2 regions of the Nonomuraea sp. LPB2021202275-12-8 genome follow, and region 1 is predicted to be linked to the other one. Evidence: predicted binding sites of a transcription regulator. Region 1 holds the regulator's gene; the other holds the start of a gene.

Region 1 (8,161 bases):
CCTGCGGTCGGACAGCCGCTGCGCGAGCCGGTCGATCTGGAGGTCGACGATCCTGGTCAGCTCCTCGGAGCCGAGCGCGTCGAACAGGATGACGTCGTCCAGCCGGTTGAGGAACTCGGGCTTGAACGCGCTGCGGACCGCGCCCATCACGGCCTCGCGCTTGGCGTCACTCTCCATCATCGGGTCGACGAGGAACTGCGAGCCGAGGTTGGAGGTGAGGATCAGGATCGTGTTGCGGAAGTCGACCGTGCGGCCCTGGCCGTCGGTGAGGCGTCCGTCGTCGAGCACCTGCAGCAGCACGTCGAAGACCTCCGGGTGGGCCTTCTCCACCTCGTCGAGCAGCACCACCGTGTAGGCGCGCCGCCTGACCGTCTCGGTGAGCTGGCCGCCCTCCTCGTAGCCGACGTAGCCGGGCGGAGCGCCGACGAGCCTGGCGACGCTGTGCTTCTCGGAGTATTCGCTCATGTCGATGCGGGTCATCGCCCGCTCGTCGTCGAACAGGAACTCCGCCAGCGCCTTGGCCAGCTCCGTCTTGCCGACCCCGGTGGGACCGAGGAAGAGGAACGAGCCCGTGGGCCTGTCAGGGTCGGCGATGCCGGCGCGGCTGCGCCGTACGGCGTCGGAGACGGCCTGTACGGCCCGCTGCTGGCCGATCAGGCGCTTGCCCAGCTCCTCCTCCATGCGCAGCAGCTTGGCCGTCTCCGCCTCCAGCAGGCGGCCTGCCGGGATGCCGGTCCAGGACGAGATGACCTCGGCGATGTCGTCGGCGCCGACCTCCTCCTTCACCATGGCGTTCTCCGGCGGCGCGGCCTCGGAGGCCGCCTTCAGGGCCTGCTCCAGCTGGGGCACCTCGGCGTACATGACGCGGGAGGCGGTCTCGAAGTCACCGTCGCGCTGGGCCCGCTCGGCGGTGCCGCGCGCCTCGTCGAGCTGCTTCTTCAGCTCACCGACCTTGTTGAGCCCGGACTTCTCGTGCTCCCAGCGGCCGACCAGCGCGTTGAGCTCCTCCTGTCGGTCGGCGAGCTCCCGGCGGAGGCGCTCCAGCCGCTGTACGGAGGCCTCGTCGGTCTCCTTCGACAGGGCCAGCTCCTCCATCTTCATCCGGTCGACGTCGCGCTGAAGCTGGTCGATCTCCACCGGGCGGGAGTCGATCTCCATGCGCAGCCGCGAGGCGGCCTCGTCGACCAGGTCGATGGCCTTGTCCGGCAGGAAGCGGTTGGTGATGTAGCGGTCGGACAGCGCGGCGGCGGCCACCAGCGCGCTGTCGGCGATCTGCACCTGGTGGTGGCCCTCGTAACGGCCCTTCAGACCACGCAGGATCGCGATCGTGTCCTCGACCGTGGGCTCGCCCACGTACACCTGCTGGAAGCGGCGCTCCAGCGCCGGGTCCTTCTCGATGCGCTCGCGGTACTCGTCGAGCGTGGTGGCGCCGATCATGCGCAGCTCGCCGCGGGCCAGCATCGGCTTGAGCATGTTGCCCGCGTCCATCGCGCCCTCGGCGGCGCCCGCGCCCACGACGGTGTGCAGCTCGTCGATGAACGTGACGATCTGCCCGTCGCTCTCCTTGATCTCTGACAGCACGGCCTTGAGCCGCTCCTCGAACTCGCCGCGGTACTTCGCGCCGGCCACCATCGCGCTCAGGTCGAGTGAGATCAGCCGCTTGTTGCGCAGCGACTCGGGCACGTCACCGGCCACGATGCGCTGGGCCAGGCCCTCCACGACGGCGGTCTTGCCGACGCCGGGCTCGCCGATCAGCACCGGGTTGTTCTTGGTGCGGCGGCTGAGCACCTGGACCACGCGCCGGATCTCGGAGTCGCGGCCGATGACCGGGTCGAGCTTGCCGCTGCGGGCCTGCTCGGTCAGGTCGACGCCGTACTTCTTCAGCGCCTGATAGGTGTCCTCGGGGGTCTCGCTGGTGACGCGGGCGTGGCCGCGTACCTTCTCGAAGGCGTCGAGCAGCGCCTGCGGGGTCGCGCCCTGCGACCTCAGCAGCTCGGCCACCTGGCCGCCGTCGGCGGCCAGGCCGACGAGCAGGTGCTCGGTCGAGACGTACAGGTCCTCCAGCCGGTTGGCGTGGTGGACGGCGGTGTTCATCACGGTGAGGAGCTGGCGGGAGCTCGACGGCGCGCCCACGGTCGAGCCCTGCGCCTTGGGCAGCGCCGCGAGCTGCTCCTCGGCCTTGGCCCGGAGGGTGCGCCAGTCGGCGCCGACCACTTCGAGCAGGGGGACGGCGGTGCCGCCCGTCTGGGAGAGCAGGGTCGTCAGCAGGTGGGCCGGAGAGATCTCCGGGTTGCCCTCCGCGGCGGCACGCCGCATGGCACCCGAAAGCGCCTCCTGGCTCTTCTGGGTGAGCTTGTAGTCCATCTTTCTAGGCCCCCGGTGGCAGCTCGTAGCGGATCAGCGCCCTGACCATCTGCATCTCGGCGCGCAGGCGGTGAACCTCCTCACGCAGCCGCAGAGCTTCGTTCTCGAGTTCGAGGATCCGCTTGATGCCGGCGAGGTTGATGCCCTCCTCCTGGGAGAGCCGCTGCACCTCGCGCAGCTGGATGATGTCGCGTGTCGAGTAGAGGCGGCCGCGCCCCGCGGTGCGGCCGGGGCAGACCAGTCCGAGCCGGTCATACTGCCGCAGCGTCTGCGGGTGGAGCCCCGACAGCTGCGCGGCCACCGAAATCACGTAGACGGGAGTGTCGTCTGACAGGTCGAAATAGTTGGCGTCCATCGGCTACTCGCTTCTGGCCCTCTGAATGAGATCAGCCCGCGGGTCCTCGGCCGCGGCGGCGGTGTTGAACTCCGACAGGAGCTCGCGTGACTTGTCGTCCAGCGTCTTCGGCACGACCACCTCGACGCTGGCGAGCAGGTCGCCCTTGGTGCCGTCCTTGCGGGCCACTCCCCGGCCGCGCACCCGGAAGGTGCGCCCGTTGGGGGTGCCCGCGGGGATGCGCAGCGTGACGGGCAGGCCCTTGAGGATGGGCACCTTGATCTCGGCGCCGAGAGCCGCCTCGGTGAACGTCACGGGGACGGTCACCGTCAGGTTGTCGCCCGACCTGCCGAACACGGGGTGCGGCTTGACGTGCGTCTGGATGTAGAGGTCGCCCGCCGGGCCGCCGTTCTCGCCCGGTGCGCCCTTGGCCTTGAGCTTGACCCGCTGCCCGTCGGCCACCCCCGCGGGGATGCGCGCCTGGATGGTCCGGGTGCTCTTGGCCCGGCCGTTGCCCTCGCACACGGGGCAGGGGTCGTCCACGAGCAGCCCGCGGCCCTTGCAGTCGCGGCACGGCTCGGAGAAGGCGAAGTTGCCCAGGTTGCGGCTGGCCGCCCCGGTGCCCTCGCAGGTCGGGCAGACCCGCGGGGTGGTGCCGGCCTTGGCGCCCGTCCCGCTGCACGCCGTGCACGCCGCCGAGCTGGTCAGGCGGAGGGACACCGTGGAGCCCTCGACCGCCTCGGTGAACGACAGCGTGACCTCGGACTCGATGTCCTGCCCGCGGCGCGGCCTGGTGGTGGTGCCGGTGCGGGTGGAGGCGCCACCACCACGGTTGAACAGGCCGCCGAACAGGTCGCTGAAGCGCTCCCCGGTCCCCTGGCCGGTCTGTTGCTGGCTGGCCGTGCCGCCGAACAGGTCTCCGAAGTCGAACGGGAAGCCGCCACCGCCAGGACGCTGGCCGCCCACCCCGGACCCGAACAGCGTGCGCGCCTCGTCGTACTCCTTGCGGCGCTTGCTGTCGGACAGGACGTCGTAGGCCTCGGAGACCTCCTTGAACTTGGTCTCCTTGGCCGCGTCGCCCTGGTTGGTGTCCGGGTGGTACTGCCTGGCCAGCTTCCGGTAGGCCTTTTTGATCTCGTCGGCGGTGGCGGACTTGGGCACACCAAGGACGGCGTAGTAGTCCTTCTCCAGGTAGTCCTTGGTGCTCATCTACGGCCCTTCGTCCTCGTCAGTTTTCTTCGTCATCGGACGCCGAAGGGGCGTCCCCGGGCTCTGCCACGGCGACCCGCGCGGGGCGCAGCACCCTGTCACCCATCCGGTAACCGGGCTGCAGCACCTCGATCGCGGTGGGCTCGGCCACGTCCGGCGAGTAGCTGTGCATCAGCGCCTCGTGGACCATGGGGTCGAACGGGTCGCCCTTCTGCCCGAAGGAGCTGAGGCCGAGCTTGGTGACCGCCGCTTCCAGTGACTCTGCCACCTTCGCGAAGCCACCGGTGAGCTCGCCGTGATCACGTGCCCTGCCGATGTCGTCGAGTACGGGCAGCAGCTCCGCCAGCACGTTGGCGACGGCCTGCTCGCGGACGGCGACGCGGTCGCGCTCCACCCGCCTGCGGTAGTTGGTGTATTCGGCCTGGACACGCTGCAGGTCGGCGGTCCGCTCGGCGAGCTGCGCCTGCAGTTCCCCGTTGGCGGGCGCGGCCTCGGCCGGGGGCACGGGCTGCTCGGCGGCGTTGCCGTCGGCGTGCACCCGTGCCTCGCCCGTCTCCGGGTCGATCTTGCGGTTGTCGCGGATCACCGGCTCTTCGTGCCCGTTGTCACGCGGCGGCATCACTGGTCCTTCTTCGGCTGGTCTTCGTCAACGATCTCGGCCTCGACGACGTCGTCGTCCGCGGCCTTCTGCTCCTGGCCCGGCGTGGCGTCCTGGGGAGCGTCCTCGCCGCCCGCGGACTGCTGGCCCTGGGCGTAGATGGCCGAGCCCATCTTCTGGCTGACCGTGGCGAGCTTCTCCGCCGAGGTGCGGATCGTGTCGGTGTCGGTGCCCTCAAGAGCCTTCTTCAGGTCGCTGAGCGCGTCGTTGACCTCGGTCTTGATGTCGGCGGGGACCTTGTCGTCGTTCTCGCGGAGGAACTTCTCCGTCTGGTAGGCGAGCCCGTCGGCGTTGTTGCGGACCTCGGCCTCCTCGCGGCGCTTCTTGTCCTCCTCGGCGTAGGACTCGGCCTCGCGCATCATCCGCTCGATGTCGTCCTTCGGCAGCGCGGAGCCGCCGGTGATCGTCATCGTCTGCTCCTTGCCCGTGCCCAGGTCCTTGGCGGAGACGTTGACGATGCCGTTGGCGTCGATGTCGAAGGTGACCTCGATCTGCGGGATGCCGCGCGGCGCCGGGGCGATGCCGGTCAGCTCGAACGTGGCCAGCTTCTTGTTGTAAGAAGCGATCTCGCGCTCGCCCTGGTAGACCTGGATCTGCACCGACGGCTGGTTGTCCTCGGCCGTGGTGAAGACCTCGGAGCGCTTGGTCGGGATCGTCGTGTTGCGCTCGATGATCTTGGTGAAGATGCCGCCCTTGGTCTCGATGCCCAGCGACAGCGGGGTCACGTCGAGCAGCAGGACGTCCTTGACCTCACCCTTGAGCACGCCGGCCTGCAGGGCGGCGCCGATGGCGACGACCTCGTCCGGGTTGACGCCCTTGTTGGGCTCCTGGCCGCCGGTCAGCTCCTTGACGAGCTCGGTGACGGCGGGCATACGGGTCGAGCCGCCGACGAGCACCACGTGCGCGATGTCGGAGAGCTTGATCCCGGCGTCCTTGATGACCTGGTGGAACGGGCCCTTGGTCCGCTCGAGCAGGTCGGCCGTCAGGCGCTGGAACTCCGCGCGCGTCAGCTTCTCGTCGAGGTGCAGCGGGCCCTCGGACGACGCCGTGATGTAGGGCAGGTTGATGCTGGTCTCGGACTGGCTGGACAGCTCGATCTTGGCCTTCTCCGCCGCCTCACGCAGGCGCTGGAGGGCCATCTTGTCCTTGGACAGGTCGACGCCGTGGGCGTTCTTGAACCGGGTGACCAGCTCGTCGACGACCCGCTGGTCCCAGTCGTCACCACCGAGGTGGTTGTCGCCGGAGGTGGCCTTGACCTCGACGAAGCCGTGGCCGTCCTCCTGGCCGACGTCGAGCAGGGACACGTCGAAGGTGCCGCCGCCGAGGTCGAAGACCAGGATCGTCTGGTCCTGCTCCTTGTCGAGCCCGTACGCGAGTGCCGCGGCGGTGGGCTCGTTGATGATGCGCAGGACGTTGAGGCCCGCGATCGTGCCGGCCTCCTTGGTGGCCTGGCGCTGGCTGTCGTTGAAGTAGGCCGGGACGGTGATCACGGCGTCGGTGATCTTCTCGCCCAGGTAGGCCTCGGCGTCCTGCTTGAGCTTCTGCAGCACGAAGGCGCTGATCTGCTGCGGCGAGAACTTCTTGCCGTCGATCTCCTGCGACCAGTTGGTGCCCATCTCGCGCTTGACCGAGCGGATCGTCCGGTCCACGTTGGTGACGGCCTGCCGCTTGGCGACCTCGCCGACCAGGACCTCGCCGTTCTTCGCGAAGGCGACCACGGACGGCGTGGTCCGCGAGCCCTGCGCGTTGGCGATGACGGTGGGCTCACCGCCCTCGAGGATGGAGACGACGGAGTTGGTCGTCCCAAGGTCGATACCTACCGCACGTGCCATGAGTACGTCCTTGTAGTCAAAGTTGAGTTGGTTAGACTCAACGTACGAATGCCTGGTGGCTTTGTCAAACGACTTGAGCCTACTCGACTCAACCCCCGACGTGCGCGCATCATTCCCAGACAAAGGTCTCCCGGGAGGGGGACTCCCGGGAGACCTGGAGCGCCGGTCAGCTGATCGGCGTGTTCATGTCCGCCTGGATCTGGGCGGCCGTCAGGGCCCGGTCGTAGACGCGGACCTCGTCGATGAGGCCGTTGAAGTACTCGCCCCACATGCTGTTGCCGCCGATGCGCAGGACGCCTCCGTCGGTGCGGATCGGGCCGCCGGCGGTCCGCTGGCTGACCTGGGTGCCGTTGACGTACAGGCGCAGGGTCGTGCCGTCGTAGGTGACCGCCAGGTGGCTCCAGGTGCCCAGGGGGAGGGAGGCGGTGCCGCCGGTGCCGACCTCGCCGTTGGTGTGGATCACCGCGTGCGGCCGGTTGACGTGGCTGCCGGCCATCAGGGCGTAGGCCAAGTCGCTCGCGTACTGCTTCATGACGACCGTGCGCCAGCTGCTCACCGTCTGCGGGTTGACCCACGCCTCCAGGGTCATGCCGGTGGTCAGGCGCAGCTCGGGCGAGTCCGCGACCGTGACCCAGCTCGACGAGCCGTTGAACGACAGCGCCTGGCCGTACTTGCCGCTCGGCGTCCAGGAGGTGGCGGTGGCCGTGCCGGGGTTGCCGGATCCGGAGGAGTCGCCGGCCACGCTGCCGCTGCCCTCGTTCATGCCGTAGGCGGCGACCAGGCCGGGCGTGGCGGTGGCCGGGTTGTAGGCGGCCGTGTAGGCGGTGGCGGTGGCGGGGGCCGTGATCTGGTGGTTGGCCGCGCCGCCGTCGGACCAGGAGCCGAAGACGTGGCTCTGGCCGCTCAGCGTCTGCGGTGACGGCGCGGAGACCGAGTTGCTGGAGCCGGCGATCACCGTGCGGGTGAAGGGCGCGACGGGCTGCTCCCCGTTGAAGCCGAGCCGCAGGCCCGGGGGCGTGGACGTGAACGTCAGAGCGACTGTCCTCGGTTGCAGCAGCACGCTGTCGGTGCCGGTCAGCCCGTGCGTGTCCGTGACGGTGAGGCGCAGCTCCAGGTGCGAGGGATAGTCGTGGTCAGGTGCCTGGAAGGACCCGCTCGTGCCGGTGAACGTGGTGATCTCGTGCTCGTGGCAGGTGCCGGGGCAGTGGTGCAGGATCAGCGCCCAGCTCATGCGCGTGCCGGGGAGAGCCCCGTCCTGCGCGTCGGAGCCGGTGCCGGAGAAGGCGACGGTCTGGCCCACCGCCCAGGTCGCCGAGGCGGCGGGCGTGTCGATCACGGCCGACGGCGCGGTGTTGTCCACGTTGACGGTGAACGAGGCGTCGTCCTGGCCGCCCCTGCCGTCGGCGGCGCGTAAGCGCACCTCGTAGGAGCCGGGCTGCGCGTAGGTGAACGACGGCGTGACGGACGTGGAGTCGTCCAGCTCCCCGTCGCCGTCCAGGTCCCAGCGGTAGGTGAGCGGGTCGCCGTCGGCGTCGGACGAGCCGGCGGCGGAGAACGCCACGGTCAGCGGGGCGTCGCCGGAGGCCGGATCGGCGCTGATCACCGCGTCCGGCGGGGCGTTGTCGTAGATGTAGCGGACGATGGCGCCGCCCGTGTAGTCGACCGCGAACAGGTCGCCGTCCGGGCCGGTCTCCAGCTCGACGACCGGGATGCCGGAGTCGAAGTTCGCGATCGTGGCCGGGTCGGGCAGGCCGTTGGCGCCCC
Region 2 (8,161 bases), on a different contig from region 1:
TCGTGCTGCGAATCGCATGTGGAGGCTCCTCGGGAGAGGGTTTGCTTTTTGCTGTCCCTGTATTGGTAATCCGACCGCATTGCCTACCACTTACAATCCGCTTACATGGCCTTAAATCGCCCTTAAGATCATTTAATATGATCTAGCGGTTTTTCAATATCATTTGGCGGCGATCACCGAGCCCTGATACTTCTGCGCGATGAAGTCCTTGACCTTCTGGTCCTGCAGGAGCTTGCCGAGGGTCACGATGTTGGCGTCCTTCTCGTGGCCGGCCGGCACCACCAGGCCGTTCACGTACGGGTTCGCCTCGGTCTTCTCCAGCGCCAGCGCCTGCGTGGCGGGCTTGAGCCCGGCCTCGAGCGCGTAGTTGCCGTTGATCACCGCGGCGTCGACGTCGTCCAGCGAGCGGGGCAGCTGGGCTGCCTCCAGCGGCTTGAACGCGAGCTTCTTGGGGTTGCCGGTCACGTCCCGCTCGGTGGCGGCGGTGCCGGCGCCCTCCTTGAGGGTGACCACGCCGTTGTCGGCGAGCAGCTTGAGCGCGCGGCCCAGGTTGGTGGCGTCGTTCGGAACGGCCACGGTGGCGCCCGCGGGCAGCGCGGCGAGCTCGGTCGACTTCTTGGAGTACAGGCCCAGCGGCTCCAGGTGGACCGGGGTGACGAAGCTCAGCTCGGTGCCCTTGGAGGCGTTGAAGTCGTCCAGGTAGGGCTTGTGCTGGAAGAAGTTGGCCGTGAGCTGGCCCTCGCTGAGCTGCACGTTCGGCTGCACGTAGTCGGTGAACTCGACGACCTCGAGCTTGAGGCCGGCGGCGGGAGCCAGGTTGTCCTTGACGAAGTTGAGGATCTCCGCGTGCGGGACCGGGCTCGCGCCGATCTTCAGCACGGTGTCCGCCGACTCGGCCTGGGCGCCGCCTGCCGGAGTAGCGGACTGCGACGTACCGCATGCGGCGAGCAACAGGGACAGGGCAGCCGCGCCCACAAGGCGATGAATTTTCATGATTTTTCCTTTACTTGTGCGATAGACGCCGGGCGAGCACATCGCCCAGGCTCTGCATGATTTGCACGATCACGATGAGCAGCACGACGGTCACGATCATGAGCACCGTCTCGAACCGCTGGTATCCGTATCTGACGGCCAGGTCGCCGAGCCCGCCACCGCCGATGGTCCCGGCCATGGCCGAGTAGCCGATCAGGGCGACCACGGTCACGGTCACCCCCGCGACGATGCCCGGCAGCGCCTCGGGCAGCAGCACCTTCCAGACGATGGCGGCGCGGCCCGCCCCCATCGCCTGAGCCGCCTGGACCACATCCCTGTCGACCTCGCGCAGCGCCGTCTCCACCAGGCGCGCGAAGAATGGCACCGCCCCGACGGTGAGCGGCACGACCACCGCCGCCGTCCCGATCGTGGTGCCCACGACCAGCCGGGTGAACGGGATGATCGCGATCATCAGCACGATGAACGGCAACGACCGCCCCACGTTCACGATCAGTCCGAGCGCCGACTTGAACACCGGCAGGGGGCGGAGCCCGCCCCGGTCGAACACGACCAGCGCCACGCCCAGAGGCAGCCCGAGCAGCACGGTGAAGACCGCGGCCCAGCCCACCATCACGGCGGTCTGCCAGGTGCCCTCCCACAGCAGGGGCGCCATCTCGTCCCAGGTCATCCGGTCTGTCCGCCTTTCCGCGTCATGACGTCTCCACCAGCAGGCCACGCTCGCGCAGGTACGCCAGCGCGGACGGGACCTCCTCGCCCGCGAGGGCGACGCGCAGGCGGCCGACGGAGCCGCCCGCGAGCTCCTCGATCGAGCCGCCCAGGATGCTGACGTCCACGTCGAACTTGCGCACGACCTCCGACACCAGCGCCTGCCGTGGGTCGCCGGTGAAGGTGAGCGTGACCGAGCCCGCCGGCGCGGGGTCGGGCAGCGGGAAGATCTCCCGCGTCAGCCGCGAGCCCGGCGTCCTGATGAGCCCGGCGATCGGCCCCGACTCCTCGATCCGGCCGCCGGCCATGATGGCGGCGGAGTCGCAGATGGTCTTGACGACGTCCATCTCGTGGGTGATCAGCAGGATCGTCAGCCCGAGCTCGGTGTTGAGCCGTTTGAGCAGGGCCAGGATCGACTGCGTGGTGCCCGGGTCGAGCGCCGAGGTGGCCTCGTCCGACAGCAGCACCGCCGGGTTGCCCGCCAGCGCCCGGGCGATGCCGACCCGCTGCTTCTGCCCGCCGGACAGCTGGTGCGGGTGGTCGCCCCCGCGGCCGCCGAGCCCCACCAGGTCGAGCAGCTCGCCGACGCGTCGCCGTCGCTCCGCCCTGGGCACGCCCATGACCTCCAGCGGGAAGGACACGTTGCCGGCGACCGTGCGCGAGGAGAGCAGCGCGAAGTGCTGGTGGATCATGCCGATGCGCTGGCGGGCACGGTTGAGCTCCCTGCCGCGCAGCGCCGTCAGGTCCTGCCCGGCCACCGTTACGGTGCCGGCGGCGGGCCGTTCGAGCAGGTTGACGCAGCGGAGCAGGGTGCTCTTGCCGGCGCCGCTCTGGCCGACCACACCGTAGATCTCGCCCTCGCGCACGTGCAGGTCGACACCGTCCAACGCGACGGTGTCGCCGTACAGCTTGCGCAGGCCGGATACCTGGATCACGACATTTCCCCACGACTGAGAGCGGCCACCCAAGGGGCCGCGCAACGGACATCAGCAGCAGAGGACGGGCTAGCGGGTGCCCGGATGGAATGGCAGGTGACTCAGCCTGCGCAGCACGAACAAGGGTGTGATCACGGTGACCTTCGAGGGATGCGGGCGGGTGGTTCTCAGCGGGCCTGCATGGCGGACATTCGCCCCATACGCATGCGACAACACCAGGCGCCCATGGCGCTCCGGTCGTCCGCGTATGCCTCGTTCACGCCGTGTGCAACAGCGTTGTTAGCCCCTCCTATTCCGGTTATGTCCGGTGATCTGAGTCACTGTACGGTTTCGCGCTCCTTGTACGGGTCCACCAGGGGGATGACCCGCTCGGCGAACTGCGCCTTGATCTCGGACATCCGGGGGCCGGGGGCGTAGAAGCGGCCCTTGGTCTCGCCGTACGGCCGAACCCAGCGCTTGGCCGCGAGGTCGCGCAGGTCGCGGGCGGCCTGGCCCTGGCTGAGCCCCTCGTCGGCCTGGTATCGGCTGCGTCGCAGCCGGGTGTTCACGAACACCTCGTATAGCGCGGACACGACGCGGGGGTTGAGCGCGTCGGCATCGATCCGCTCTTCCAGGAGGGTCCAGATCTCTCCCGCCTGTGCCAGGCGCTGTGCCACGCGCTGGGCTTGAAGGTGGTGTGCTCGCAGGCAGAACCGCACCCATGCCAGGGTGTCCCCGTGCGGACTCCAGCTCCGCCGACCGACCTCGCCGAGGACGTCGTAGTAGTCGAGAGTGGAGCGCTGCTGGCCGAGCCACTCCTCGATCGAACAGAACTCGGGTGTCGTGATCTGATCCCGGCCGAGCACCAGGGTTTGCAGGGCCCGCGACATCCGGCCGTTGCCATCCCGCCAGGGATGGATCTTGACGAGATTCAGGTGCGCCATTGCGGCGCGGACGTACCCGGGGGCGCCGAGATCCCCGTCGTTGAGCCACTCGACCAGCTTGTCCATCAATTCCGGCACCCGTTCGCTGTCCGGCCCCTCGTAGACCACCTCGCCGGTCTCTGAGTTGCGGATGTAGACGCTTCCGGGCCGGATGACGCCCGGCGACTTGTCGCGATGGTGGCCGATCATCATGAAGTTCAGTGCGTTGAGCAGCCCCGCGTCATACCGGAAGGCAGAGGCCCTGGAGAGCTGCTGGATATAGGTCAGGGCCTGCTGGTATCCGGCGATCTCCCTGGCCACGGGGCCGGTCGTCTCCAGCGGCTCCTCCCCCGCCATGATCGACTCGATGTCCTCGACGCTGGCCTGGTAGCCCTCGATGGAGTTGGACCCCTGGATGGCGCGCGCCTGCAGCTGCCGGCGGAGCTGGCCGTCCCAGCGATGGGTCTCGGCCAGGCGGTATTTCAGATCGCGCCGCATGTCCTCGATCTCGGCCAGCACGGCTTTGTCCACCGCCTCAAGCGCGGGCGTTCCGTACAGCATGAGGTCAGCCAAGCATCAACGAATCATTCAGTCAAACGGCGGGATGATTCAACCATCTATATACGGAAAATAATGATCTTTGATACGAGCACACGGGCACCCCGCCGCAGCGGGAGCTGCGACGGGGTGCGCGTCATGGAGGCCGGGTCAGGCGGCGACGGAAGACGCCACCTGCGCCGGGGCGAGGGCGATGTCGAGCACCTCGCGCACGTCGCCGACCGGGTGGATGGTCAGCTCGTCGCGGACCTCCTGGGGCACGTCGTCCAGATCCGGCTCGTTGCGGGCCGGGATGAGCACCGTGGTGATGCCCGCCCGGTGCGCCGCGAGCAGCTTCTGCTTGACGCCGCCGATCGGCAGGACCCGCCCGGTGAGCGAGATCTCGCCGGTCATGGCCACGTCGCCGCGGACCAGGCGGCCCGACAGGAGCGAGGCCAGCGCGGTCGTCAGCGTCACACCGGCCGAGGGGCCGTCCTTGGGCACGGCGCCCGCGGGGAAGTGGACGTGGACCGAGCGGTCCTTCAGCGCGGTGACCGGCAGCTCCAGCTCCGCGCCGTGCGAGCGCAGGTAGGACAGTGCGATCCTGGCCGACTCCTTCATCACGTCGCCGAGCTGGCCGGTCAGCGTGAGCCCGGTCTCGCCGGTCTCCGGGTCCGCCAGCGACGCCTCCACGTAGAGGACGTCGCCGCCGGCGCCGGTGACCGCCAGGCCCGTCGCCACGCCGGGCACCGAGGTGCGCTGGGTGGCCTCGGGCAGCGACGACTCCGGCACGAACCGCGGCCGTCCGAGGTAGCCGACCAGGTCGTCCGCGCCCACGGTGGCGGGCAGCTCGTCGTTGGCCGTCACCTTGCGCAGGATGCGGGCGATCGAGCGCTCCAGCGACCGGACCCCGGCCTCGCGGGTGTACTCGGCGGCCAGCCTGCGCAGCGCGCCCTCCTCGACCTTGACCTCTTCGGCCGTCAGGCCGGCCAGGTCCAGCTGCCGGGGCAGCAGGTGGTCGCGGGCGATCGCGACCTTCTCGTCCTCGGTGTAGCCGTCGAGGGTGACGATCTCCATGCGGTCCAGCAGCGGCCCGGGGATCGCCTCCAGGACGTTGGCCGTGGCCAGGAAGAGCACGTCGCTCAGGTCGAGCTCGACCTCGAGGTAGTGGTCGCGGAAGGTGTGGTTCTGCGCCGGGTCGAGCACTTCGAGCAGGGCAGCGGTCGGGTCGCCGCGGTAGTCGGCGCCGACCTTGTCGACCTCGTCGAGCAGGACGACCGGGTTCATCGAGCCGGCCTCGCGGATGGCCCGGACGATGCGGCCGGGCAGCGCGCCGACGTAGGTGCGCCGGTGGCCGCGGATCTCCGCCTCGTCGCGGACGCCGCCGAGCGCGACGCGGACGAACTTGCGGCCCATCGCGCGGGCGACGGACTCGCCCAGCGAGGTCTTGCCGACTCCGGGCGGGCCGGCGAGGGCCAGCACCGCGCCGCTGCGGCGGCCGCCCACCACGCCGAGACCCTTGTCCTGGCGGCGCTTGCGCACGGCCAGGTGCTCGATGATGCGGTCCTTCACGTCGGACAGGCCCGTGTGGTCGGCGTCCAGCACCTCGCGGGCGCCGACGATGTCGTAGGTGTCCTCGGTCCGCTCGTTCCAGGGGATGTCGAGGACGGTGTCGAGCCAGGTGCGGATCCAGCCGGTCTCGGGAGACTGGTCGGAGGTCCGCTCCAGCTTGTCGACCTCCTTGAGCGCCGCCTCGCGCACCTTCTCGGGCAGGTCGGCGGCCTCGACGCGGGCGCGGTAGTCCTCCTCCTCGGTCCCGGCGGTGTCGCCGTTGAGCTCCTTGAGCTCCTTGCGGACCGCGGCGAGCTGCTGGCGCAGCAGGAACTCGCGCTGCTGCTTGTCCATGCCCTCCTGGACGTCCTTGCGGATCGTCTCGGCCACGTCCAGCTCGGCGAGGTGGTCGCGGGACCACTCGATCAGCCGGGCCAGCCGGTCAGCCGGGTCGGCGGCCTCCAGCAGCTCGACCTTCTGGGCGGTCGTCAGCCACGGGGTGTAGCCGGAGCTGTCGGCCAGCACCGACGGGTCGTCGATCTGGTTGACCTGGTCGACCACCTGCCAGGCGCCACGCTTCTGCAGGATCGTGGTGGCCAGGGCCTTATACTCCTTGGCCAGCTCCTGGGCGCGCTCGCCCGCGGCGACGGTGTCGACCGTGCTGACCTCCACCCACAGCGCCGCCCCCGGTCCGGTCGTGCCACTGCCGACGCGCACCCGGTTGACGCCGCGGACGACCGCGGCGGGCTCGCCGCCGGGAAGCCTCCCGACCTGCTCGACAACGGCCTGCACGCCGACGGCGCCGTAACGGCCGTCGATCCGGGGAACGAGGAGGACCTGCGGCTTGTTGCGACCGGATGCCTGTGCCGCGTCGATGGCGGCCCGCACCTCGGAGTCGGACAGGTCCAGGGGAACCACCATGCCCGGCAGGACGACAGCGTCATCCAGCGGCAGGACCGGGAGGATCAAGCTCTCACTCATGCGCACTCCAAAGGGTTGAGTTACATGGACTCAATTCATCAGAGCCCGCCATTGTTCCCTTCGCTGCGACTGTTCGCTCAGAGCGATCGTAATTATGTAAGCGATACCTGGGAATGAGGGGGGATCAGACCTTGGTGGGACGCGGCGCCCCCGGCCCCGCTCGTAGGCTGTGGGCGTGATCCCGGCAGTGGTGCGGCCTGTTCAGCTCGCGCTCTATCAGGGTGTGGCCGACCCTCCGGCGCCCCGCTCGCGGCGGCTGACAGTCCGGTTGCCGCGCCGGCTCGCCGTCGTCCCGACCTCCCGGCTGGATCTGGTGCAGGCGGCCGACGCGCTGCTGGCCGCGATCGCGTTCCTCACCACGCTCTCCCAGGTGTCCGACTGGAATGTGAAGGCCGTCTCCCCCGTCTCCGAGGGCTTCTCTCTGCTCATGGCCGTGGGCGTGGCCCTGCCGCTCGCGCTGCGCGACAGGTGGCCGCTGGCCGCCTGGCGGACCGGGTTCCTCATGCTGCCGATCGGCGTCTGGGTGACCTCGTCCATCGGCGTCCGGCCCGCCGATGCCCCCTACACGTTCCTGATGGTGCTGTCCTGTCTGCTGGTGAGCTACTCGGCCGCGGTACGCTGCGAGCGGCGGATCACCGTCGCGATCTGGGTGCTGAGCGTCCTGACGGCCTGGATCATCCATCCCAACTCCATGCCCGTCGCGGCGGTCATGGTGACGGTCGCCGTCCTGTTCGGCTACAACGTGCGCGTCCGCCGCACCGCCACGGCCCAGCTGGTCGTGGAGGAGCAGCGCACACAGGAGGCGGTGGGCGCCCAGGCCGTGCTGGAGGAGCGGGCCCGCATCGCGCGCGAGCTGCACGACGTGGTGGCGCACCACATGTCGGTGATCGCGATCCAGGCCGAGGCGGTCCCCCTCAAGGCGGCGGGCGATCCGGCCCAGCTCGAAGCGGGGCTGGCGGACATCCGCGGCCTGTCGCTGGACGCGATCGCCCAGCTCCGCCAGGTGCTCGGCGTGCTGCGCGACCAGGACGGCCGGACCGACACCGCGCCGCTGCCCGGCCTCGACCGGGTCGAGGAGCTGATCGCCAACGCGCGGGCCACGGGGCTGACGGTGCTGGTCAAGCGGCCCACGTCGCTGGAGGGCCTGGCGCCCGCGCTGGGACTGTCGGCCTACCGGATCGTCCAGGAGTCGCTGAGCAACGCCATGCGCCACGCGCCGGGCGCCACGGTCGTGGTCGACATCGGCCGCGACGACGGCGGCTTACGCCTGCACATCACCAACGGCCCCGGCCTCGCCCCCGCCGGGCCGCGGGGAGCCGGTCAGGGGCTGGTCGGCATGCGCGAGCGGGCGGCGCTGCTCGGCGGCACGCTCGACGCCGGGCCGGTCCCCGTGGGAGGTTTCCAGGTGACCGCGACACTGCCGGTCGACGCCACGACCGAACGGGGGTCCGGGTGATCCGGGTGCTGATCGCCGACGACCAGGGCATGGTGCGCACCGGGTTCACCGTGTTCCTGAGTGCCCAGCCGGACATCGAGGTGGTAGGCGAGGCCGCCGAC

What was found. Region 1 encodes HspR, which represses chaperone genes until heat shock. Its sites were predicted from a motif close to ANTTGAGTCNNNNNGACTCAANT; they were not measured.
Region 2: a site for HspR is predicted at 6,618-6,640, ahead of lon (endopeptidase La). Genes of this name have one in related genera too.

The regions. Positions count from the first base shown of each region.
Region 1 covers NZ_JBAHWD010000014.1:177,322-185,482, reverse strand. The annotation lists gene clpB (ATP-dependent chaperone ClpB) at 1-2,364, opposite strand, end outside; gene V5E28_RS25650 (heat shock protein transcriptional repressor HspR) at 2,369-2,719, opposite strand; gene dnaJ (molecular chaperone DnaJ) at 2,723-3,907, opposite strand; gene grpE (nucleotide exchange factor GrpE) at 3,927-4,526, opposite strand; gene dnaK (molecular chaperone DnaK) at 4,526-6,397, opposite strand; gene V5E28_RS25630 (LamG-like jellyroll fold domain-containing protein) at 6,564-8,161, opposite strand, start outside.
Region 2 covers NZ_JBAHWD010000002.1:188,397-196,557, reverse strand. The annotation lists gene V5E28_RS04710 (hypothetical protein) at 1-18, opposite strand, end outside; gene V5E28_RS04705 (MetQ/NlpA family ABC transporter substrate-binding protein) at 160-993, opposite strand; gene V5E28_RS04700 (methionine ABC transporter permease) at 1,004-1,660, opposite strand; gene V5E28_RS04695 (methionine ABC transporter ATP-binding protein) at 1,683-2,633, opposite strand; gene V5E28_RS04690 (Fic family protein) at 2,951-4,096, opposite strand; gene lon (endopeptidase La) at 4,244-6,604, opposite strand; gene V5E28_RS04680 (sensor histidine kinase) at 6,780-8,060, shown strand; gene V5E28_RS04675 (response regulator transcription factor) at 8,057-8,161, shown strand, end outside.